2 regions of the Microbacterium sp. CJ77 genome follow, and region 1 is predicted to be linked to the other one. Evidence: predicted binding sites of a transcription regulator. Region 1 holds the regulator's gene; the other holds the start of a gene.
What was found. The regulator HspR, encoded in region 1, represses chaperone genes until heat shock. The targets are predictions, from matches to a motif close to AAGTTGAGTCNNNNNGACTCAACTT.
Positions count from the first base shown of each region.

Region 2: the regulator HspR is predicted to act here: its motif matches at 6,630-6,654, upstream of C2868_RS15215 (Hsp20/alpha crystallin family protein).

Region 1 is NZ_PQBR01000023.1:106,254-117,593, reverse strand. Features, by position in the region: gene dnaK (molecular chaperone DnaK) at 1-1,142, shown strand, start outside; gene C2868_RS12375 (nucleotide exchange factor GrpE) at 1,146-1,784, shown strand; gene C2868_RS12370 (DnaJ C-terminal domain-containing protein) at 1,796-2,782, shown strand; gene C2868_RS12365 (heat shock protein transcriptional repressor HspR) at 2,805-3,281, shown strand; gene C2868_RS12360 (DUF2252 domain-containing protein) at 3,293-4,672, opposite strand; gene C2868_RS12355 (hypothetical protein) at 4,731-5,324, opposite strand; gene C2868_RS12350 (glycosyltransferase) at 5,568-6,716, shown strand; gene C2868_RS12345 (glycosyltransferase family 4 protein) at 6,726-7,952, shown strand; gene C2868_RS12340 (GlxA family transcriptional regulator) at 8,214-9,206, shown strand; gene C2868_RS12335 (ATP-dependent Clp protease ATP-binding subunit) at 9,301-11,340, shown strand, end outside.
Region 2 is NZ_PQBR01000025.1:91,659-102,998, forward strand. Features, by position in the region: gene C2868_RS15185 (carbamoyl-phosphate synthase large subunit) at 1-505, shown strand, start outside; partial or broken gene C2868_RS15190 (IS481 family transposase) at 540-1,472, opposite strand; gene C2868_RS15195 (alpha/beta fold hydrolase) at 1,611-2,753, opposite strand; gene glsA (glutaminase A) at 2,861-3,799, shown strand; gene C2868_RS15205 (CoA-acylating methylmalonate-semialdehyde dehydrogenase) at 3,800-5,293, opposite strand; gene C2868_RS15210 (zinc-binding dehydrogenase) at 5,319-6,464, opposite strand; gene C2868_RS15215 (Hsp20/alpha crystallin family protein) at 6,743-7,207, shown strand; gene C2868_RS15220 (MarR family winged helix-turn-helix transcriptional regulator) at 7,286-7,720, opposite strand; gene C2868_RS15225 (DUF2207 domain-containing protein) at 7,790-9,625, shown strand; gene C2868_RS15230 (HNH endonuclease signature motif containing protein) at 9,732-11,258, opposite strand.

The sequences.
Region 1 (11,340 bases):
AGCAGGCGAAGAAGGAGCTCTCGAGCTCGAGCTCGACGAGCATCAACCTGCCCTACCTGTCGCTGACCGAGAACGGCCCCGTGTCGCTGTCGGAGACGCTGACGCGCGCCAAGTTCGAGGACCTGACCAAGGACCTGCTCGACCGCACCAAGAAGCCGTTCGAGGATGTCATCCGTGAGGCCGGCATCAAGGTCGACGACATCGCGCACGTCGTGCTCGTGGGTGGTTCGACCCGCATGCCCGCCGTCGCCGAGCTCGTCAAGCGCGAGGCCGGCAAGGAGGCCAACAAGGGCGTCAACCCGGATGAGGTCGTCGCCGTCGGCGCGGCCCTCCAGGCTGGCGTGCTGAAGGGCGAGCGCAAGGACGTCCTGCTCATCGACGTGACCCCCCTGAGCCTCGGCATCGAGACCAAGGGCGGCATCATGACCAAGCTCATCGAGCGAAACACCGCGATCCCGACCAAGCGGAGCGAGACCTTCACGACCGCCGACGACAACCAGCCGTCGGTCGCGATCCAGGTCTTCCAGGGCGAGCGCGAGTTCACCCGCGACAACAAGCCGCTGGGCACGTTCGAGCTCACCGGTATCGCCCCGGCGCCGCGCGGAATCCCGCAGGTCGAGGTCACCTTCGACATCGACGCCAACGGCATCGTGCACGTGTCCGCGAAGGACAAGGGCACCGGCAAGGAGCAGTCGATGACGATCACGGGTGGCTCGTCGCTTCCCAAGGAGGACATCGAGCGCATGGTGCGCGAGGCCGAGGAGCACGCCGCCGAGGACAAGAAGCGGCGCGAGTCCGCCGAGGTCCGCAACCATGCCGAGACGCTTTCGTACTCGATCGAGAAGCTCATCAAGGAGAACGAGGACAAGCTGCCGACCGAGGTCAAGGACTCGGTCCAGGCCGACGTCGACGCCCTCAAGACCGCTCTCGCGGGCGACGACGACGACGCGGTGAAGACCGCGTTCGACAAGCTCAACCAGAGCCAGTCCCAGCTCGGCGAGGCCATCTATCAGGCGTCACAGGCGGCGGGCGAGAACCCCGACCCCGCGGCGAACGAGCCCGGTGCCGGCAACGTCCCGAACCCCGAAGAGGACGTCATCGATGCCGAGGTCGTGGACGACGAAGACGAGAAGAAGCAGTAGGACATGGCTGACAAGGACGACGTGAATCCCGAGGGGCGGAGCGCCGGTCCTGACGGCACACATCCTGGCACAGGGGGGTCGGAGGAGCAGTCCTCCGGCCCCGTGTCGCAGGAGGGCGTGTCGCAGGACGGGACGGATGCCCAGGGCGACGAGTTGACGCTCGAGGACATCCTCGGCGCGCCTCAGAATGCCGAGGCCGCGGCGCAGGAGGCCGTGCTCGCGGATCTCGAGTCGGCGCTGCTGGGCGACCTCAAGCGCCTGCAGGCGGAGTACGCCAACTACCGGCGACGCACCGAAGAGCAGCGGGAGCGCGAGATCGAGCGCGCGAAGGGCGAGGCGGCCAAGGGACTCCTCCCCGTGCTGGACGATCTGGACCGCGCCGAGAAGCACGGCGATCTGCAGGAGGGCACCCCCTTCTCGGCGATCGGCGACAAGGTGCGCGCCGTCGCGGAGCGACTCGGCGTGACCTCGTTCGGCGCTGCCGGCGACCCGTTCGACCCGCAGTTCCACGAGGCGATCTTCCAGCAGCCCACGCCGGGCACGGAGGTGCCGACGGTGCTCGAGGTCGTCGAGGTCGGGTACCGGCTCGGCTCGGTGGAACTGCGACCCGCCAAGGTCGTCGTCGCCGTGCCCGCGGAGTAGGCGGGACGCCGATGGCTAGCCAGGACTGGTTCGACAAGGACTTCTACAGCGTGCTGGGCGTCCAGAAGGACGTCTCGCCCGCCGAACTCAAGAAGGCCTACCGCAAACTCGCGCGCACCTATCACCCCGACTCCAATCAGGGCGATGCGAAGGCCGAAGCGAAGTTCAAGGAGATCAGCGAGGCGTACTCGGTGCTCTCGGATGCCGGCCAGCGCGAGGAGTACGACCAGATCCGCGCGATGGGCTCGGGCGCGCGCTTCACCGCCGGCGGCGGGGGCAACCAGGGCTTCGAGGATGTCTTCAGCCGCTTCGGCCAGGGCCGCGGCGGGCCCCAGCCCGATTTCGACGACATCTTCTCGATGTTCAACCAGCAGGGTGCGGGCGGGTCGTTCGGATCCGGCCGGTTCGGTCAGACATCCGGTGGTTTCCGCGGTTATGGCGGACCGACGCGCGGCGCCGATATGACGGCGCGCACCACGGTCGACTTCGTCACGGCGACGAAGGGCGAGACGATCACCCTGCAGGGCGAGGACGGCAGCCCGTTCAAGGTCAAGATCCCCGCGGGCGTGGCGGACGGGCAGAAGATCCGTCTGCGCGGGCGCGGACGGCCCTCGCCGGACGGTGGTGAGACCGGCGACATCGTCGTGCAGGTCACGGTTCGACCGCACCCCGTCTTCACGCGCGATGGGCTCAACCTGCGGGTGACGGTGCCGGTGACCTTCACCGAGGCCGCGCTCGGCGCGACGATCGAGGTCCCGACGCTCGGGGGCGACCCCGTCAAGCTGCGGGTCGCCCCCGGGACCCCCTCGGGACGCGTGCTGCGCGTCAAAGGGCGCGGTGTGCAGACACAGAAGGGCACGGGCGACCTTCTCGCCGAGGTGCAGGTGGCGGTTCCTTCGCACCTGGACGATGCGGCACGAGAGGCGCTCGAGCGCTTTCACGAGCTCGAGCCGAAAGAGAACCCGCGCGCGGATCTGATGTCCAAGGCGCGGGGCTAGGGGCGCCATCACGATGAACGGAATGCGCGGCGACGAGATCGACGAGGATGCCCCGATCTTCGCGATCGCGGTTGCCGCCGAGCTCTCGGCGATGCATCCGCAGACCCTCCGGCAGTACGACCGGCTGGGTCTCGTCGTCCCCGCACGTACGCAGGGCGGCTCGCGCCGCTACTCGACGCGTCACGTGGAGCAGCTCCGAGAAGTCGCGCGGCTGTCGTCCGAGGGCATGAGCCTTCCGGCGATCGCGCGCATCCTCGAGTTGGAAGAGGATGTGCGGACCCTGCGTCGTCAGGTGCGCGACCTCGAGTCGCGCATCCGAGCCGAGGTCGAGAACCGGCCCGGCGCCCGTGTCTTCGCGGCGGGGACGGCGGGCGCGGTCATCACGCTGCGCCACGGCAAGCGGGTCCGGCGGGCGACCGAGCTGGTCGTCTGGCGCCCGCTGGATCGTCGGGCCCCGCGTGCCTCCGAAGACGACGTTCCGAAAGCCGGCGAGGGCTGACCGGCGCGAGCTCAGGCGGGGGCGTCCAGGTACGCCGCGTAGTCGTCGCGGGAAGTCTGGGCGTACGCGTACGACCATTCGAGAATCGATTCGCCGACGATCCGCCCGTTGCCGATGTATCCCGCCACCTCGGCGGCCCGTGGGGATTGGCTGTGCGCGCGAGCCAGCGTCACGCCGCACGATGCGGCGTAACGGACGAAGGGCGCGTCGTCGATCGTCGCGACGTCGATGCCCCCTTTCATGTCGTGGAACTGCCGCACGTACAGGTCGCGCTCGCCCGTCTGCACGTGCCCGAGGAACGGGTCGGACACGCCCTGCAGCACACGCTGAAGCGCGACGACACGTGCCCCGTGGCCCCCGCGTTCGACGATGGTCGCCAGAGAGCGCGGTTGAGCGATCCCGCCGAACTGTTCGAGCACGCTGCGCACCGCCTCCTTGGCCTGGAGGATCAGGGCGTGTCCGTCGCCGTCCTCGAACGCGACGACGTAGCAGCGCGTTCCCACGCTCCCGACGCCGACGACTCGCAGGCACACGTCCACCGGGTCGTACTGGCTGGTCAAGAGCGCGATGTCGACGTTCGTCGATGTCTCGTATTCGCGGGTCATCGGCACCACGGTCGCCGCGATCTCGGGGTCGGCGCGCACCATGGTCGGGGGTCGTTCGATGAACCTCAGGCGCCCGTCGGGTCCGGTCTCGGTGAGCTTGCGCACCGCCCGATTGGACGTGCGGCGCGTGGCGTCGCGGGCCGCCGAGCGCAGAACACGCCGCGAGGCGGGGTCCATGGCGGCTATCGCGGCGTCGACATCGAAGTGCTCGAAGTAGCGATCGAGCGGGCTGCGGGCGACAGCGGCAGCCATCGACCTCGCGTAGGCGCGGGTCGCGGCCAGCGCAGCCGTGCGGATCACGTCGTCATCACGGGACGTCGACTGACCACCGACGACGATGCTCGTCACGAGCCGCTTGACGTCCCACTCCCAGGGCGCCCAGCCGGCCTCGTCGAAGTCGTTCAGATCGAAGACCAGCGAACGCTGCGGCGACGCGTAGAAGCCGAAGTTCGCGACGTGCGCGTCGCCGCAGGACGCGACCACGATGCCCGAGTGCGGGTCGGCGGCGAGATCGGCGGCCATGACGGCCGCGGTTCCGCGGTAGAAGGCGAAGGCGCTCTCCGACATCCTCTCCCGCCGCAGCGGAAGCAGTTCGGGCACACGCGTGCTGTTCTGTTCATCGAGGATGCCCGACGCGTCGCGTGCCGCGTCGGATCGCCGGGCCAGATTGCTCCGCGGGGTCCGATCGCGATGGCGCTTTCCGAGCGCTCGGGCCTCCGCGAGCGGCAGCCGTCGTGTCGACGCGGTCGCTGTGCCCGCGGCATCGGGGGCATCCACATCCGTCATGCGCACATTGTGGCACGGCCCCCGTCGTGGTCGACCGCGCGTGGGGGCCCGGTGATCATCAGGCGGGGTCGATCCGGAGCGTCCGAGTGCCCTCGCCGACGCTCAGGTCGTCGATGAGCCGGATGCTTCGGGCCACCTCGTCGATCGCCGGTAGTACCGTCCCGAACCGCGTGCGGTCGCTGCACACCGCGTTGACGGTCACGAAGTGCGTGCCCGTGTCCCACGTGTAGGTGGCGAAGGGCGGCGTGCGCTCGTCGACGGGCAGGTTCATCACGAGCCGCTCGCCGAGGCCGAGATAGGTGCCGCGGAACGATTCGGTGTCGTCGTACTCCATCGGCATCATGGCACGCGCGGCCCTCAGCTGAGCCGTCGCCTCCTGCACCTGCGCGAGCATGACGACGAGCTCGGGGTCGGACTTCCAGACCCACACGAGCACACGACCCTCCGCGCGGCGCATCAGCAGCGGAGCGGCCTGACTCATCGCCCACGCGGCGAAACCGGAAGAGGGACGCTCGGTCGCCCCCATCGCGCGATTCGCCTGCGACAGCAGCATCCCGATGGCGGCCTTGCGGTGTCGCCGACCGCGCCAGCCGAGCGACCCCGTCACCGCCACCCAGCGGTTCGGATCGGCATCGGCCTGCAATCTCGCCATGTCCCCACAGTAGGACGGATGCCTGGGGGTCCGCCCCGCCGCGGGCGCGGGACCCCGGGCGTGCCAGGACGCTCGGGTAGAGTGGGCCGCGCGCAGCACCCGACCGTGCGACCCCGTTCCGCCGCACAGATTGGCACCCAGCATCCCGTGAGTTCCTCCGAGACCCACGGCGTCCCTCGCGAGTCCGCCTCGGCGGTGCCCGCCGGGGATGCGACCGCTTCCGCGCGTCCGTTGACCGTCGTGATGGGCTGCGACACCTTCTTTCCCGACGTGAACGGGGCCGCTCGTTTCAGCGAGCGACTCGCCGCGGGCCTCGTTCAGCGGGGACACGATGTGCATGTCGTGGCGCCGAATCAGGCGTATCGCCGCAAGGCACCCGGCATCGAGATCATCGAGGGCGAGCCCATGACGGTCCACCGGCTGCCGTCGGTGCGCTGGCCCCCGCACGACTGGTTGCGCTTCGTCTGGCCATGGCGCAGCAAGCACTACGCCCGGCAGGTGCTCGATTCCGTCAAGCCCGACGTCGTCCACATCCAGTCCCACATCGTGATCGGTCGTGGTCTGACTCGCGAGGCGGTCAAGCGGGGCATCCCGGTCGTCGCGACGAACCACGTCATGCCCGAGAACATCCTCGATCACACGACGCTTCCGGGGTGGATGGATCGTCTGCTGGTGAAGTGGGCCTGGGCGGACGCCAACCGCACGTTCCAGATGACGTCGGCCGTGACGACACCGACCCGCAATGCCGCGAACTTCCTCGAGGCGGCGATCGACATCACGGGCGTCGTACCGATCAGCTGCGGCATCGCCGCGTCGAACTATCGGCCGGACCTCACGCCCCGTGATCGCAACCGCGTGCTCTTCGTCGGCCGGTTGACGCGCGAGAAGCAGATCGATCTGTTGCTCGAGGCGATCGTGACGCTCGACCCCGCGCTCGACGTGCAGGTCGACATCGTCGGCGGCGGCGACCAGCGTAAGCACCTCGAGCAGCTCGCCGAGCGCCTCGGGCTCGCGGATCGCGTGACGTTCCACGGACGCGTCGAAGAGGAAGAGCTGCGGGCCCTGTACTCGCGTGCGAGCGTCTTCGCGATGCCCTCGGTCGCCGAGTTGCAGTCGATCGCCACCATGGAAGCGATGGCCTCGGGCCTGCCCGTCGTCGCGGCCGATGCGATGGCCCTCCCGCATCTGGTCCACGACGGCGAGAACGGCTACCTGTTCGATCCGTCGTCGTCCGCGGACCTGGCCGCGAAGCTCACCGCGGTGCTGACCGCCGCACCCGAGGAGCGCCGACGGATGCAAGAGGCATCGCTCGAGGGCGTCCGCATCCACGACATCGACCGGACGCTGCGCACGTTCGAATCGCTGTACCGGGGCGAGCCGGTCGAGGACTGAGGTCACCCCGTGAGCGAGGTTGCGCGTCGGGTCGCGCTGGTGTGTGACTACTCCCTCGACTACCTGGGTGGCGCACAGAGCGCTTTTCTCGACGAGGCCCGGTTGCTGCGCGAGCGCGGGCATGAGGTCGTGATCGTCGCACCGGCCTCGCACCGCTCCGATCGGGGCGCTCTCGGGCGCTGGCAGGACGAAGGCGGCGACGTGATGGCCGTGCGCGCCTGGGTGACGCTGCCCGGAGTGCACCTGCCGGTCATCCGCAATACGCGGCGGTTGCGCGCTCGTCTGACGCGCGAGATCGAGCAGCGCGGCATCGACGTCGTGCACGTGCATTCCGAGTTCGGGTTGTCGGCGGCGGCCGTCTCGGTCGCCCGGGCGCGAGGCATCCGCACCGTCCAAACCGTGCACACGTTCTTCTGGCGGGCCGACATGCCGAGGGGATTCCGGAGGGGGGTCGCGGCTGCCATCGGCGGATTCGGCCGATGGTTGCGCGGCTTTCCCACGACGCGCACCGAACTCGCCCCCACTCCCGTCGACTCCGCGCTTCGCAACCTGACCCTCTCCCTCGCCCTGCGCACGGACGTCGTGGTCTCGCCCTCGGCTCACCAGGGAGAGCGCCTCCGCGCCGCCGGGGTACGAGTCGTGCGCGTCGTCCCGAACGCCGTGACACCCGGTCCCGCGGGCGAGCCCCTCACCGACGCCGGACCCCCGCTGCGCATCCTCTGGGTCGGTCGTCTCGTTTCCGAGAAGCGCCTGATCGAGTGGATCGATGCGGTCGTACAGACCGCGGCGACCGTGAGGCCGGAGAGCTTCGAGGTCGAGATCGTCGGCGAGGGCCCCCTGCGCACCTTGGCCGAGCAGCGAGCGGGCGATGCCCCGGTGCGATTCCTGGGGCGCCTACCGCGGGACCAGGTGCGGGAAAGGATGCGGTCGGCGCACCTCGTCGCGCTGACGTCGTTCGGGTTCGACAACCAGCCGGTGACGATCGTCGAGGCGCTCGAGGCTCGGCGCGGGATCTTCTACGTCGATCCGGCGCTCACGGAGGGCACCGAGCTCTCGGGCATCCGTGCATTCGGTCCGGACGTTCGCGCGATGTCTCAACTGCTGACGACGCTCGTGCGCGACCCGCGGCCGGTCCTCGAGGCATCCGCCCGCGCGGCCGAAGCGGCGCGGGAGTTCGACCCGGTGCTGCACGTGGCCCGCATCACCGATGCGTACTCGGCGCCAGCGTCCGCGTGACGACGTTCCCGGCCGGGTGACGGGGCCCGCGAGGTGACGGGGCCCTCACGGAAGGCGTGAGCGGTCGGTGGGTGTGGCGCGATAGCCATCGCGGCGGACGGCGACGACCGTGGCGGCGATGCCGACGACGGACAGGGCGGCGAAGAGAATGAGAAGGATCATGGCAGAAAAGCTACGGCAGGCCTGATAGTGTCACGAGTGGCAGGAAGGCCGTGTATCGTATGAATCCTGCCAGTAGCGCCGGTGCAGCGAGGAGCGCACATGAAGACTGTCGCCGTGATTGTGCAAGAGGGGTTCGCCCCGTTCGAGTTCGGGGTGGCCTGCGAGGCTTTCGGCCTCGACCGCTCCAACGACGGGGTGCCGAACTTCGATTTCCGCATCGTGACCCCTGACCCGGGGGCGGTCGCGTCGAGCCTCGGTTTCTCGATCAACGTCGACGCGGACCTCTCCTTCGCGTACGAAGCCGATCTCGTCGTCGTATGCCCGATTCCTCGGAAGACGTGGGGCAGCGTCGATTCCCGCGTTCTGGACGCCGTGCGCCATGCCGCCCGGCGTGACGCATGGCTGCTCAGCGTGTGCAGCGGGTCTTTCGTGCTCGCGGCCGCCGGCGTTCTCGATGGCGGCCGCGCTACGACCCATTGGCGCTACACCGACACCATGGCGGCGATGTACCCCGGGGTCGAGGTCGACCCCGACGTGCTCTACGTGCAGGACGGCCGGATCATCACGAGCGCCGGCACCGCGGCCGGTCTGGATGCCTGCCTGCACCTGCTGCGGATCGAGCTCGGTGCCGCACTGACGAACATCATCGCGCGGCGGATGGTCGTGCCCCCGCAGCGGGACGGCGGTCAGGCGCAGTTCATCGCGCAGCCCCTTCCCGAGGCTTCCTCGCTGTCGCTGTCGCCCGTGACGGACTGGATGCTCGAGAACCTGCGGCAGGACCTGAGCGTCGAGGACCTCGCGGCACGCGCGCACATGTCGCCACGGACGTTCGCCAGACGGTTCAAGGCCGACCTGGGCACGACCCCCGCCGCCTGGCTCGCGCGACAGCGAATCATCCACGCGCAGCGGCTGCTCGAAACGACCGACCTCGCTCTGGACCGCATCGCATACGAGTGCGGGTTCGGCTCGGCGGCCGTTCTGCGTCAGAACTTCGCGCGGGTGCTGGGCACGACGCCCACCGCGTACCGCTCGACCTTCAGTTGCTCGACGGATGCGGCGCCCGTGCCGATTCTCGAGGGCTCCGCCGCCTGATCTCCTCACGAGATCCCTTGTCGTCGCGAGCGACCCCTGATAAACTTGAGTCAACCAGGCTCAAGTTTATGGGCCGCAGATTTCGGGAGAATCAATGAACGCCACGCAGCAGCCCGGGCAAGAGGAGCAGCAGAGCGCTCTCGAGCAGTTCGGGATCAACCTCACCGACCGGGCGCGCCAGGGCAAGCTCGACCCCGTCATCGGACGCGACGCCGAGATACGGCGCGTCAGTCAGGTGCTCACCCGCCGCACGAAGAACAACCCCGTGCTGATCGGTGAGCCCGGCGTCGGCAAGACCGCCGTCGTCGAGGGACTGGCGCAGCGCATCGTCGCGGGCGACGTCGCCGATTCGCTCAAGGACAAGGAGCTCATCGCCCTCGACATCTCGGCCCTCGTGGCCGGTGCGATGTACCGCGGGCAGTTCGAGGAGCGCCTCAAGAGCGTGCTGAAAGAGATCACCGAGTCCGACGGGCGGATCATCACGTTCATCGACGAACTGCACGTGCTCATGGGCGCGGGCGGGGGAGAGGGCTCGGTTGCCGCATCCAACATGCTCAAGCCCATGCTCGCCCGCGGCGAGTTGCGGCTCATCGGTGCGACCACGCTCAACGAGTACCGCGAGTTCATCGAGAAGGACGCGGCGCTCGAGCGCCGCTTCCAGCAGGTCTACGTCGGCGAGCCGTCGGTCGAGGACACGATCGCCATCCTGCGCGGGCTCAAGGAGCGGTACGAGGCGCACCACAAGGTCGCGATCGCGGACGCCGCGCTCGTCGCGGCCGCAAGCCTCTCGAACCGCTACATCCCGAGCCGCCAGCTGCCCGACAAGGCCATCGACCTGATCGACGAGGCCGCCTCGCGCCTGCGCATGGAGATCGACTCCGCTCCGCTCGAGATCGACGAACTGCGGCGCCACGTCGACCGGCTGAAGCTGGAAGAGATGGCGCTGAAGAAGGAGAAGGACGAGGCATCCAAGGAGCGTCTCGGGAAGCTCCGGACAGACCTTGCCGCCCAGAAGGATCGCCTGAGCGAACTGCAGGGGCGGTGGGAGCGCGAGCGCGCGTCACTCAACCGCGTAGGCGATCTCAAGACGCGCCTCGACGCGGCACGTGTCGAGGCCGAACGGGCCCAGCGCGAGGGCAACCTCGAGCGTGCATCGCGCCTGCTCTACGCCGATATCCCCGCGTTGGAGCGCGAGGTGATCGAGGCAGAGCGTGCCGAGTCGACCGAAGAGCGCATGGTGAACGACCAGGTCACCGACGAAGACATCGCGGCCGTCATCGCTGCCTGGACCGGCATCCCCGTCGGGCGCCTGCTGCAGGGAGAGACCGAGAAGCTGCTGCACCTCGAGGCCGAGCTCGGCAAGCGCCTGATCGGGCAGAAGGATGCGGTCAAGGCCGTTTCCGACGCCGTGCGCCGTTCCCGCGCGGGCATCAGCGATCCCGCCCGGCCGACCGGATCGTTCCTCTTCCTCGGCCCGACGGGCGTCGGCAAGACCGAGCTCGCCAAGGCGCTCGCCGCGTTCCTCTTCGACGACGAGCACGCCATGGTGCGTATCGACATGTCCGAGTACGGCGAGAAGCACTCCGTCTCGCGCCTGGTCGGTGCGCCTCCGGGCTACATCGGGTACGAGCAGGGAGGTCAGCTGACCGAGGCCGTGCGCCGACGCCCGTACAGCGTCGTGCTGCTCGACGAGGTCGAGAAGGCGCACCCCGAGGTCTTCGACGTTCTGTTGCAGGTCATGGACGACGGGCGACTGACGGACGGCCAGGGTCGAACGGTCGACTTCAAGAACGTCATCCTGATCCTGACCTCGAACCTGGGTTCGCCGATCCTGATCGACCCGACGCTGACGATCGAGCAGAAGCGGGAGGCCGTGCAGGGGCTCGTGCGTCAGGCTTTCAAGCCCGAGTTCATCAACCGTCTCGACGACATCGTCATCTTCCACGCGCTCACGCAGGACGATCTGGCGCAGATCGTCGAGCTGTCGGTCGATGCGCTGCAGCGGCGTCTGCATGACCGTCGACTCACCCTCGCGGTCACGCCCGATGCCCGGGCCTGGCTGGCCGAGCGCGGATACGACCCGGCCTTCGGTGCGCGGCCGTTGCGTCGCCTCATCCAGTCCGAGATCCAGGAC
Region 2 (11,340 bases), on a different contig from region 1:
GCTCGACTACACGCAGCGGATCGTGGATGCGCTCGACACCGGCTTCACCGGGCAGCTGTCGTTCGACTTCGTCGACAACGATGGTGAGCTCTTCGCCATCGAGTGCAACCCGCGCCCGACGAACGGGATCATCCTGCTCGGCGCCGAGGAGTTCTCGGCCGCGCTCGTCGGCGAGGGGGACGGCGTCGCGGTCGTCGAGCCGGGCGTCGAGCGGGAAGTGAAGCTCGCGGTGCTCGCGGACTGCTTCGCCGAACCCCTCAGCCACCTGCCGACGTCGCTCCACGATCTGATCCACGTGCGCGACGTGGGGGCACAGTGGCACGATTCCCTGGCGATGATGTGGAGCCCCGCGACGCTCATCCACGGGGCGAAGCTCAGCCACGGCGACCGCAAGGAGCTCCTCGCGGCGCTCGGCGACGACATCGTCTGGAACGGCGAACCGATCGCGGGGATGACGGCGGCGGACGCCGAGGCGCTCGAGGCCGTTCACGAGCAGCGCATCTAGCTGTACTGACCTCGACCGTTGGTGATTCGGTCGATGGGGTTCGGCCTCCGATGCCGAGGTGGGCTCTGTCTAGGTTGTAGTAGTCGAGCCAGGCCCGCAAGGCGGCGCGGCGTTCGGCGTTCGAGGTGAAGGGGCGGGCGTAGGCCCACTCGGTGGTGAGGGTGCGGTTCAGGCGCTCGACTTTCCCATTGGTCCAGGGGCAGTGTGGCTTGATGAACTTCTGCGTGATGTGGTGCGCGTCGATCACGCGGTGGAATGCTGCAGACTTTCGGTAGGCGAACGCGTTGTCGCTGATGACGCGTTCGACCGTGACGCCGAGGGTGGCGTAGAACGCGATCGCCCGTTCGAGGAACCCGGCAGCGGTGACGCCCCTCTCATCGTCATGGGTCTCGGCGTAAGCGACGCGGGAGTGGTCATCGATCGCGGTGTGGATGTAGTCGTAGCCGATCCCGCGGCCGCGGACCTTTTCGCTGCGACCGTGAGCGCGCCATCCGCCGCCGTCGGGGATCCGGCCGAGCTTCTTCACGTCGATGTGGATCAGCGACCCGGGATGGGCGTGCTCGTAGCGGTTCGCGGACCGCCGGGTTGCCTTGATCACGACGCCGGTGACCGGGTCGAGGTCCCGCAGCAGCGGAACATGATGGCGGCGCAGCACCCGACCGACCACGGACGCGTGCATCCCCAGCCGTGCGCCGATGAAGACCGGGCCGCGACGGGTCAGTTCACGCATGATCCTCACTCGCGTCTCCTGGCAGGGTCCCGTCTGGTGCGGATGGGTGTGAGCGACGCTGGAACGCTCCTGCAGTCCCGCGACGCCCGCCTCCCGGAACCGCCGCCACCACCGCCACGCGGTCGTGCGGGAGATGCCCATCTCCGCCGCGACATGCGCGACCGCACGCCCCGACTGGATGCGCTGGACCATGATCAACCGGCCGGCCGGAGTCAGCCGGGCATTAGCGTGAGACAAGAGAGACCTCCGTGGGTTCGAGCTGAAGAACTAGACAGCTCCAACTCGACCCCGGAGGTCTCTCCTACGTCAACAACGATCCGGGTCGGTACATCTAGCGCCCGCCGTCGGGGCGCGGAGCGATCTCGCCGCGGCGGATCAGCGGCGGATCATCGCGCGGAGCGCTCGGGGAATGATCCCCGCCAGTCCGGGTCGCGGCAGGCGGTTCAGTCGTCCGGCGAGTGCGGGGAGTCGGTGCGGTGTGCCGTTGGCGAGCTGACGCATCGCGTTGAGCAGGGCCGCAGGATGCGTGTCGAGTGCGCTGTGCCCGTTCTCGATGTCCACGATCGTCGCATCCGGCATCATCGACGCAACGCGGCGCGCGGCGGTGGGTGGCGTCCTGAGGTCTCGTGAGCCGACGAGAACGACCACGGGCCAGGTGAACGACCGGTTCTCGAGGAGCAGGTCGAACGGCTCGCCGACGAACGCGGGGAATCGGTCCGCGAGGGGCGCGTAGGTCAGCGCCGGGTCGAGCGGACGCCCATCGGGTGCGGCCCCGTAGTTGAGTTCGCGGAACCCGATCGCACCCGCGATATCGAACTCGAAGAAGGAGGGGATCCGCACGATCGAGTCACCGCGACCCGCGTAGATTTCGAGCGCCTTCCACGCAGGGTTCCGCGCGCCCGCGAGCCGAGCCGCGAGGAGCGGGCGGAGGAGGTCCGGCCCCGCGAGCTCGTAGGCCGCGCGGATCACATCGAAGGTCTGGGAGTCGAGCCGACCCGACTCGGCAAGGTGGTGCACGGAGTGGGCGACGTCGTCATCGGCGTCCCAGAAGAGTCCGCGGATCCGTTCGCGCTCGAGGGCGAGGTCGCTCGTGGACTGGAGAGCGGAATCGAGGATCATGCCCGCGACCCGACTCGGATGCCTCGCGGCGAACGATGATGCCAGGTAGCTGCCGTACGACGAGCCGACGATGAGCGCAGACCCCACGCCCTCCTGCTCCAGAACGGCCGCGATGTCGTCGACGACGTCGGTGACCCACATGGCCGAATGGGGGAGTGGGCGGCCCATCGTGTCGCTCCGCGAGTGACCGATGCCGCGGTGCTCGACCATGATGACGTCCAGACCGCCGTGTGCCGCCTGTCGACGCAGCGCTCGGTACGGCAGGACGGATGCGAGTCCGGGACCGCCGGGGATGACGACGAGCGGAGTAGCGGAAGGCGGACCCGATCGCGTGTACGCCAGCGAGAAGGCGGGTGCACGCTCCGTCGCCGGTCGAAGGACGCGGTGGATGCCTGTCACTCCCCGAGCGTATTCGGTCGGCCACGGCCGCGTCGATGCCGCGTCGATGCCGCGATGGTGCCGGACGCTCACGGCATGGTTCCGGGCGCACATGACAGGGTGGGGGTATGCCGAGAACACCCGACCCGCAGACGTATGACCTCGACGGCCTGCGTGATCGGGTCATGCGCCAGAGCGGGGGTGCGGTCGATGACAGCATCCCGCAGCTCGCCGACGCCGACCCCGAGCTGCTGGGCATCGCGCTCGCGCTTCGCGACGGGTCCATCTGGGTGACTGCCCAGGCCGACGTCGCGTTCAGCGTTCAGTCCGCCGTCAAGCCGTTCCTGTTCGCCCTCGCGCTGCTCGACACGGACGGCGACGTGCTCGATCGGATCGGGATCGAGCCGACGGGCGAAGCATTCGATGCGATCAAGCTCGAGAGCGGCACGGGCCGCCCACCGAACCCCATGGTGAACGCGGGGGCGCTGTTGACGGCCGCGGTCGTGGACGGCGGCGACGTCGCGGGCCGGAACGAGCGCATCCTGCGGGGCCTCTCGGCCTTCGCCGGGCGCGCGCTCGAGGTGGATGAGGACGTCGCGCGCAACGAGCATCTGCTGGGCGATCGCAACCACGCCCTCGCCCACCTCATGCGCTCCGAAGGCACACTGCGCGTCGGCGCCGACGACGCCGTCGCCGTCTACGCGCGGGCATGCGCCGTGCTGGTCGACGCAGAAGCGCTCGCCGTGATGGGTGCGACGCTCGCTTTCCGCGGAGTCAACCCGGTCACGGGGGAGCGGGTCGTGCCCGCGCAGATCGCGCGCGATGTCGTATCGGTCATGGCCACGTGCGGTGTGTACGACGGATCGGGACGCTGGATGCGCCGAGTGGGCATCCCCGCGAAGTCGAGCGTCTCGGGCGCCATCGTCCTCTCCGTGCCCGAGACCCTCGGCGCCGCGGTCATCAGCCCGCCCCTGGACGAACAGGGGACGAGCGTCCGCGGCAGCAGGGCCTCCGACCTGCTGAGCGCCGAACTCGACCTACACGTGTTCGGGTCGCTGGACGACTGATCAGGTGTTCTGCGGGAACCCCAGGTTGATTCCGCCGTGGCTGGGGTCCAGCCAGCGGGCCGTGACTGCCTTCTCGCGTGTGAAGAAGTGGAAACCCTGGCGACCGTAGGCCTTCGAGTCTCCGAACGCGGACGCCTTCCACCCGCCGAACGAGTGGTACGCGACCGGCACCGGGATCGGCACGTTGACCCCGATCATCCCGACCTGGATCTCGTACTGGAAACGACGCGCGGCGCCGCCGTCGTTCGTGAAGATCGCCGTGCCGTTGCCGAACGCGCCCGAGTTGATCAGCTCGACGCCCTCCTCGTAGGTCGCGACCCGCACGATCGACAGCACGGGCCCGAAGATCTCCTCGATGTAGGCGGCCGAGGTGGTGGGCACACGGTCGAGCAGGGTCGGGCCGAGCCAGAAGCCGCCGGGCGCTCCGTCGGGCACGACGCCCCGCCCGTCCACGACGATCTCGGCGCCGTCGTTCGCCGCCACATCGATGTACCCGGCGACCTTGTCGCGGTGCTCGCGTGTGACCAGCGGGCCCATGTCGCAGCCGCGGCGCCCGTCGCCGATGCGCAGACCCGCCATCCGCTCCGAGATCTTCTCGATCAGGGCATCGGCCACGGGTTCCACCGCGACGACGACCGAGATCGCCATGCAGCGCTCGCCGGCAGAGCCGAACCCGGCGTTGACCGCGGCGTCGGCGACGAGGTCGAGGTCGGCGTCGGGCAGCACCAGCATGTGGTTCTTCGCGCCGCCGAGTGACTGCACGCGCTTGCCGTGACGCGCGGCCGTCTCGTAGATGTAGCGCGCGATCGGGGTGGACCCGACGAACGAGACGGACGCGACATCCGGATGCTCCAGGAGGGCGTCGACCGCGACCTTGTCGCCGTGCACCACGTTGAAGACGCCCGTGGGAAGCCCCGCTTCGGCCAGCAGCTCGGCCATCCACATCGACGCCGAGGGGTCCTTCTCGCTCGGCTTGAGCACGACGGTGTTGCCGGACGCGAGGGCGATCGGGAAGAACCACATCGGCACCATGGCGGGGAAGTTGACGGGGCTGATGATCGCGGCGACACCGATGGGCTGGCGGAACGAGTAGACGTCCACGCCGGTCGAGGCGTTGACCGAGTAGTCGCCCTTCAGGATGTCGGCGAAGCCGAGGGCGAACTCGAGCACCTCCTGGCCGCGCGCGATCTCTCCGAGAGCGTCCGAGACGACCTTGCCGTGCTCGGCCGTGATGAGCTCGGCGAGCTCGGGCTTGCGCTGTTCGAGCAGTTCGCGGAATCGGAAGAGGATGGCCTGACGGCGCGCGATCGACGTGTCCCGCCACGCCGGGAAGGCGACGGTCGCGGCACGCACGGCGGCGTCGACGTCGGCGGGCTCGGCCAGCACGACGGCGCCGCTCTGTTCTCCCGTCGCGGGGTCGTAGACCGTGCCGAGACGCCGGTCGCCAGTGTCGTGGCGCTCGCCGTCGATCCAGTGCGGGATGCGCGTGGTCATCTCTCTCGTTTCGTTCGGAGTTCGGTCAGTCCATGACGACGACGGCGCGTCCGGTGATCTCGCCACGGGCGAGCGCGTGATACGCGGCATCTGCATTGTCGAGCGTGTAGCGCCGGGTGACAAGACGCGCGGTGTCGAATCCGCCGGATGCGGCGATGTCGACGACGGCCGGAAGGTCCGCGCGGGTGCGGGCGCCGAAGGATCCGGTGATCGTGTAACCGCGGCGGACGAGCGGCGTGATCTCGACCTCGGCCGCAGCGTTGCCCACCGCGATGCCGATCGCCACCATGCGCCCTCCGTCGGCGAGGAGTCCGATCGCCTGCCGGAAGGTCGCGGGATGTCCGAGGGCTTCGAACGCCACGTCGACACCCAGACCACGACCCAGGCCGCCGGTGATTTCGCGGACCGCAGCGGCGGCATCCGTCTCGCGCGAGTTGATCGTGTGCGTCGCCCCCAGGGCGGTGGCGGCCTCGAGCTTGTCGTCGGCGACGTCGATCGCGATGATCGGGTCGGCACCCGCGGCACGCGCCATCTGCACCACTCCACTGCCCACGCCGCCGACGGCGACGACCGCGACGGCCTCGCCCGGCCGGACGTTGCCGGCCCGGTGAACGGCACCGTAGGCGGTGAATGCCGCGCACCCGAGGACGGCCGACGTGACGGGGTCGAGTCCGTCCGGCAGCCGCGTCAGCGCGGTTATCGGCACGACCGCGTATTCGGCGAGCCCGCCCATCGAGTACATGGCCAGGAACGACCCATCCGGCATCGAGAGGCGGCTCTCGCCGTCGTACAGAGTTCCGTTCAGGCGGTTCTGCCCGAAGAACTCGGCGCACAGATCGTCGCGCCCGCGTGCGCAGGCGGGGCAGGTCCCGCACGGCATGATGAAGGCGCCGATGACCGTGTCGCCGATCGCGAGCGAGGGCGGCGGTGGCGTGCCGTCGCCGAACGCCACGAGGGTGCCGCTGATCTCGTGCCCCATCACCGCCGGCCGCGGAAAGCGCACCTCGCCCTTCATGACGTGCAGGTCGGTGTGGCAGACGCCGCACGCGATGACCTTGACGAGGGCCTCGCCGGCCCGGGGCGTCGGGCGGGGAACGTCGAGGATCTCGAGTTCGGGGCCATCCGCGCGCAGGACGGCGGCTTTCATCGTCGCGGGTGTGGTGGCGGTCATGGGGTGATCCTCGACGTCATCGTTCCGGGGCTCGTGTTCGCAAGCACGGCAAGTGCACCACGGTCCCACAGGGCAGCGCCGCTCCGCTTGTCGGTGGGTGAAAACGTGCGGCCCGGAGACGCCGGAAGTCATTGGCACTCTCGGGGGTAGAGTGCTAATCTGTGATTGTTGAGTCGAGTCGACTCAACTCCTCACAACTCCATACGAATCCTCACAACTCCACACGAACCCGTTCATCGCCGGAAGCGAATCCGGCAACACCAGGAAGGACAACCACCATGGCGACATACGACCCGTTCCGCGACCTCGACCGCCTCGCGACGAGCCTTCTGGACGCGCGGCGAGGACCGCGGCGCATGCCGATGGATCTGTACCGCGACGGCGACCACTACGTGCTGACCGCCGATCTGCCCGGAATCGACCCCGGATCGGTCGACATCGACGTCGACGGCCAGCTGCTGACGATCCGCGCCGAGCGCACCCTGACGGCCGGCGACGGCGTCAAGTGGATCACCCGGGAGCGCGAGGCCGCGAGCTTCCTGCGCCAGCTCAACCTGGGTCAGGGCGTCGACACCGACCGCATCTCCGCGAGCTACAACAACGGCGTGCTGTCTGTGACGATCCCGGTCAGTGAGCGCGCGAAGCCCCGCAAGATCGAGGTCGCGACCGATGCGGATGGCCCCGTCATCGCCGCGCGCGAGTCGGAAGCCGACGCCGCGGGCCCCCAGCTCATCGAGCAGTAGGACCGATACCGCACAGAACGGATGCCGCGCCCCTCGGGGTGCGGCATCCATCGTTCGGGCAGGCGTCTCGGCGTACCGTCACTTCGCCGTCCCGCGCAGCTTCGCGGTGAGATCGCGGAGCTGTTCGAGTTCGTCGTCGTCGAGCCGAGACATCCGCTCGGCGATCGTGCGCGCGTGATGCGTCGCGACCACGCGAAAGGCGGAAGCGCCCGCCTCGGTCGCGCGGACGAGTGCGCCGCGGCCGTCGTCGGGGTCGGCGCATTTCGTGATCAGGCCGCGCGAGACCATCCGGTCGACGAGGCGCGATACCGACGGTTGGCTCACGAGCATGCGCGCCGTGACATCGCGCAGTCGCGCGGTCATGTCGGGCCCGCGAGTCACGGTCAGGAGCACGTCGTACTCCCCCTGCTCCAGGCCTGAGCCGCGGAAGTCGTCGCTGATCTCGGTGAACACCTCGTGCTGCGCGCGGAACAGACTCTCCCACGCTTCCACGGCGAGGCGGCGGTTCGTCATGCCGTCCAGGCTACTTGCACGGCGCCGCTGGCGGGTGGGCAGGTCAAGGCTCGTGTCTAGGCTGGGCCTATGCGAGGGATTATCCGGACAGGCCTGGCCGCTGCGATGTCTGTCGCGGCGGTGTCTGTGGCGGCGGTGATCGTTGCGGGGCTCGGGGTGGCCGTCGTGCCGGCGGCGGCAGCCGAACCTGGTGGGAGTGTCGAGGACATCGCCGCCGTTTCGAGCGACGTGGACGACTTCTCGTTCGCGAGTCTCGACGTCGAGTACACGCTGACGCGCGCCGAGGACGGCACGAGTCGGATGCGGGTCGTCGAGACCTTCGTTGCCGTGTTCCCCGAGACCGACCAGAACCGGGGGATGCGGCGGCTGATTCCGAACAGCTACCTCGGCGCGCCGCTGTTCCCCTCGCTCGTGTCGGTCACGGATGGCGTCGGCGGTGAGAGACCGGTCGAGACCGAGGACGAGGACGACTTCCTGGTCGTGACGTCACGCGCGGACGACTACGTGCACGGTCCGCAGACGTACGTCTTCACGTACGACCTGCAGAACGTCACCCGGGGCTTCAGCGACACCGGCGTTGACGAACTGTACTGGGACGTGAACGGAGAGGAGTGGCGGCAGCCTTTCGGTCGCGTCGGGGCGCGTCTGATCCTCGACGCCGATCTTGCCGCGTCGTTGACCGGTGACGCCGCGTGTTACCAGGGGTCGACCGGATCGACGGACCGCTGTGAGATCGAGGTGACGCCCGACGCGGCGGGCGCCGTGGTCACGGCTCGAGCCGACGCGCTTTCGCCGCGACAGACCATGACGATCGCGGTCGCCTTCGCGCCCGGCACGTTCGCGGAGTTCGATTCGTCCCCCTTCGCCTCGCCGATCGGGTGGTTGCAGGGAGGGGCGGCGCTGGTGAGCGTGCTGGCCGTGATCTGGGCCGTGGTCGTCCGTCGCCGCTGGTTGCGCGACGAGCCGGGCCGCCCGACCGTTATCGCCGAGTATGATCCTCCGCCGGGTCTCGACGCGCTCGAATCCGCTGTGCTGTGGGGTGCGCAGACGAAGGGGATACCCGCGGAGGTGCTCGAGCAGGCCATCGCCGGGTCGATCCGGATCGTCGAGGGCGCGCGCAGGTGGGGGAGTCAGACGTTCGAGCTCGAGCTGATCGATCGGTCGTTGGCCGACGAGAACGGCCGTGAACTGCTGGACGGGATGTTCCCCGACGGAAAGACCGCGTTCACGCTCGGCAAGAGCGACGCGCGCGTCTCGCGCACGGCGCAGAAGATCCTGAAGGAAGCGGATGCGACGCTGACGGCGATGGGTGTTCGGCGCGTGGTGCCGGGTATCGTGCGTGCACGGCCGATCCTGGTGGGGATTCTGGCCGCGGTTGCGGCTGTCATTCTCGGCGTCATCGGTCTGAGTGGTGGTATCACCCCGGCATGGAGTCTGACTCTGATGTTCGTCGCGCCGGTTCTTGCGGTGGTCGCGGGTGTGCTGGTCTCGCGGAGACCGCTGACATCGCGCGGAGCCGAGCTGCGGGATCACCTTGCCGGTGTGAAGGTGTTCATCGGGTGGGCGGAGGCGGACCGGATCCGGATGCTGCAGTCGCCGCGGGGTGCGGAGCGCGCGCCGATCTCGGTCGACGATCCTCGACAGATGGTCCGGTTGTACGAGCGGCTGCTGCCCTATGCGGTGGTGTTCGGGCAGGAGAAAGAGTGGGCCGAGCGCATCGTCGTGTACTACGGCGATTCGCAGCCCAGCTGGTACTACGGCACCAGCGCGTTCAGTGCTGCAGCGTTCTCGTCCAGCATCTCTTCCCTGTCGGCGAGCACGTCGACCGCGTCCTCTTCCGGTGGATCATCCGGCGGTGGATCTGCGGGTGGCGGCGGCGGCGGAGGTGGCGGCGGTGGCGTGTAGATGCGCCACCACGTGCGCGGACGGCTAGCCCGGCGTTCCCGCGTTCTACCGGGGGTTCCCGCGTTCTACCGGGTCTTTCCCGCGTTCTACCGGGCGTTCCCGCGTTCTATCCGGGCCTTTCCCGCGTTCCCCGTCTGTATCTTCGCGGTCGCACGGGGCGCCAGGGTCGTCGCGCTTCGATCCAGTTCGGCGCGCGCGTTTCGGGAGTTCCGTCACGCATGCGAACCTCCCACCCGCTCGTCTCGAGGGTGCGGTGGTGAAACCAGCACAGCAGGACGCCGTTGTCGGTGTGCGTCGGCCCGCCGCGGGCGTGGCCGATCGCGTGGTGGATCTCGCACCAGGCGGCGGGAACGTGACATCCGGGGATGACGCATCCGCCGTCCCGCGCGATGATGGCGCGTCGCTGGTGCGCGGTAAAGACGCGTTGAGGCCCGCCCAGTTCGATGATGCGGCCGCGATCGTCGTGGACCAGGCGCTGGATACCGCCGGAACACGCAATCTGGCGGGCGAAGGCCGCAGGGACCGGCTGGGCGACGGCGTCCGCGCCGGTGTCGTCGCTCAGGTGAGCGGCGTCGAGCAGGCCGTAGCCGTCGGCGCGATCGAGTTCGGACGCGCTGATCGTGACGAGCAGGGTGGGCGCCGCGCCGCCGATCGAGGGTGAGTCGGCCGAGCGGGCCGCGACGCCGAGGACCGCCGCGAGTGCGTCGTGCTGGCGCTGCGCTCGTGTGCGGTTGTCGCCGGGCGCGTGCTCGCGCAGTCCGCCCGTCCAGTCGCGGTCGGGATCGTCGAGTGCGCTCGTCTCACCGACGGCACTCTCTGCAAACGACGGCCCGGCACCGCTGTCCGCGACGCGCGGACTGTTCTGAGCGTCCATCAATCGCTGCAGTTGTGCCGCAACATCGGTCAGGAGTGCGCCCGAGATCGGCATGACGCCGTCGCGCTCTCGCCCCAGCGTCAACCCGCGGCGGCGCATGGCACGATCCGGGTCGGGAAGCACCCCGTCGGGATCGAGATAGAGCGCCCAGAGCTTCGCCTGCATCCGGATCTCGTCGGCCCCGGCGGGCGGGGCACCGTCGGGTGCCGTCCCCGTCGCGGCCGCGACCAACTCACCCTCGGCGGCCGCGATCGCCGCGATCCCGCATCTGTCTGTGAGGGGAGCGAGCGCGCCCGTTATGGCGACGAGCGCATCGATGCCCAGCTCACCGGCGCCGAACGCCGCCCGGGCAGCCGGAAAGTCAGACGGAAGAGGATCGCCCGAGAGGCTGAATCTGGGCGCAACGTGTTGGCCGAGTCGCAGGCGGGTGCGTGCCGTCGCGCCGGAAACCGAACACAGGCGCTCGACGAGCTCGGCGGGGTTGCGGCATCCGAGGCGCGTGCTCAGACCGTTCGCGCCCTGCTCGGCACTCGAGCGGCGCCCGAGCTCGGAAGCGATCAGCGTGCGCAGCGCATCGACCTGCCGGCCGAGCTGCTCTGCCGCCCGGGTCAGCTCGAGCACGTCGCTGTCGGATGAGAGTGAGAGCCCATCCAGCTCGCGTAGAACGAGCGTTTCCAGAAGAGCGGATGCCTCGGCCACGGCCGCCCGCACAGCCGCGCCCGAGGGGGCTGCGGTGGGGGCGGTCGCCGTCGTGAACATGCCTCCAGAATCCCATCGGCCACCGACATCGAAACGGACAGAAGGCCAGGTCGAGATCGTATTCTGTGGATAACTCCCGAGC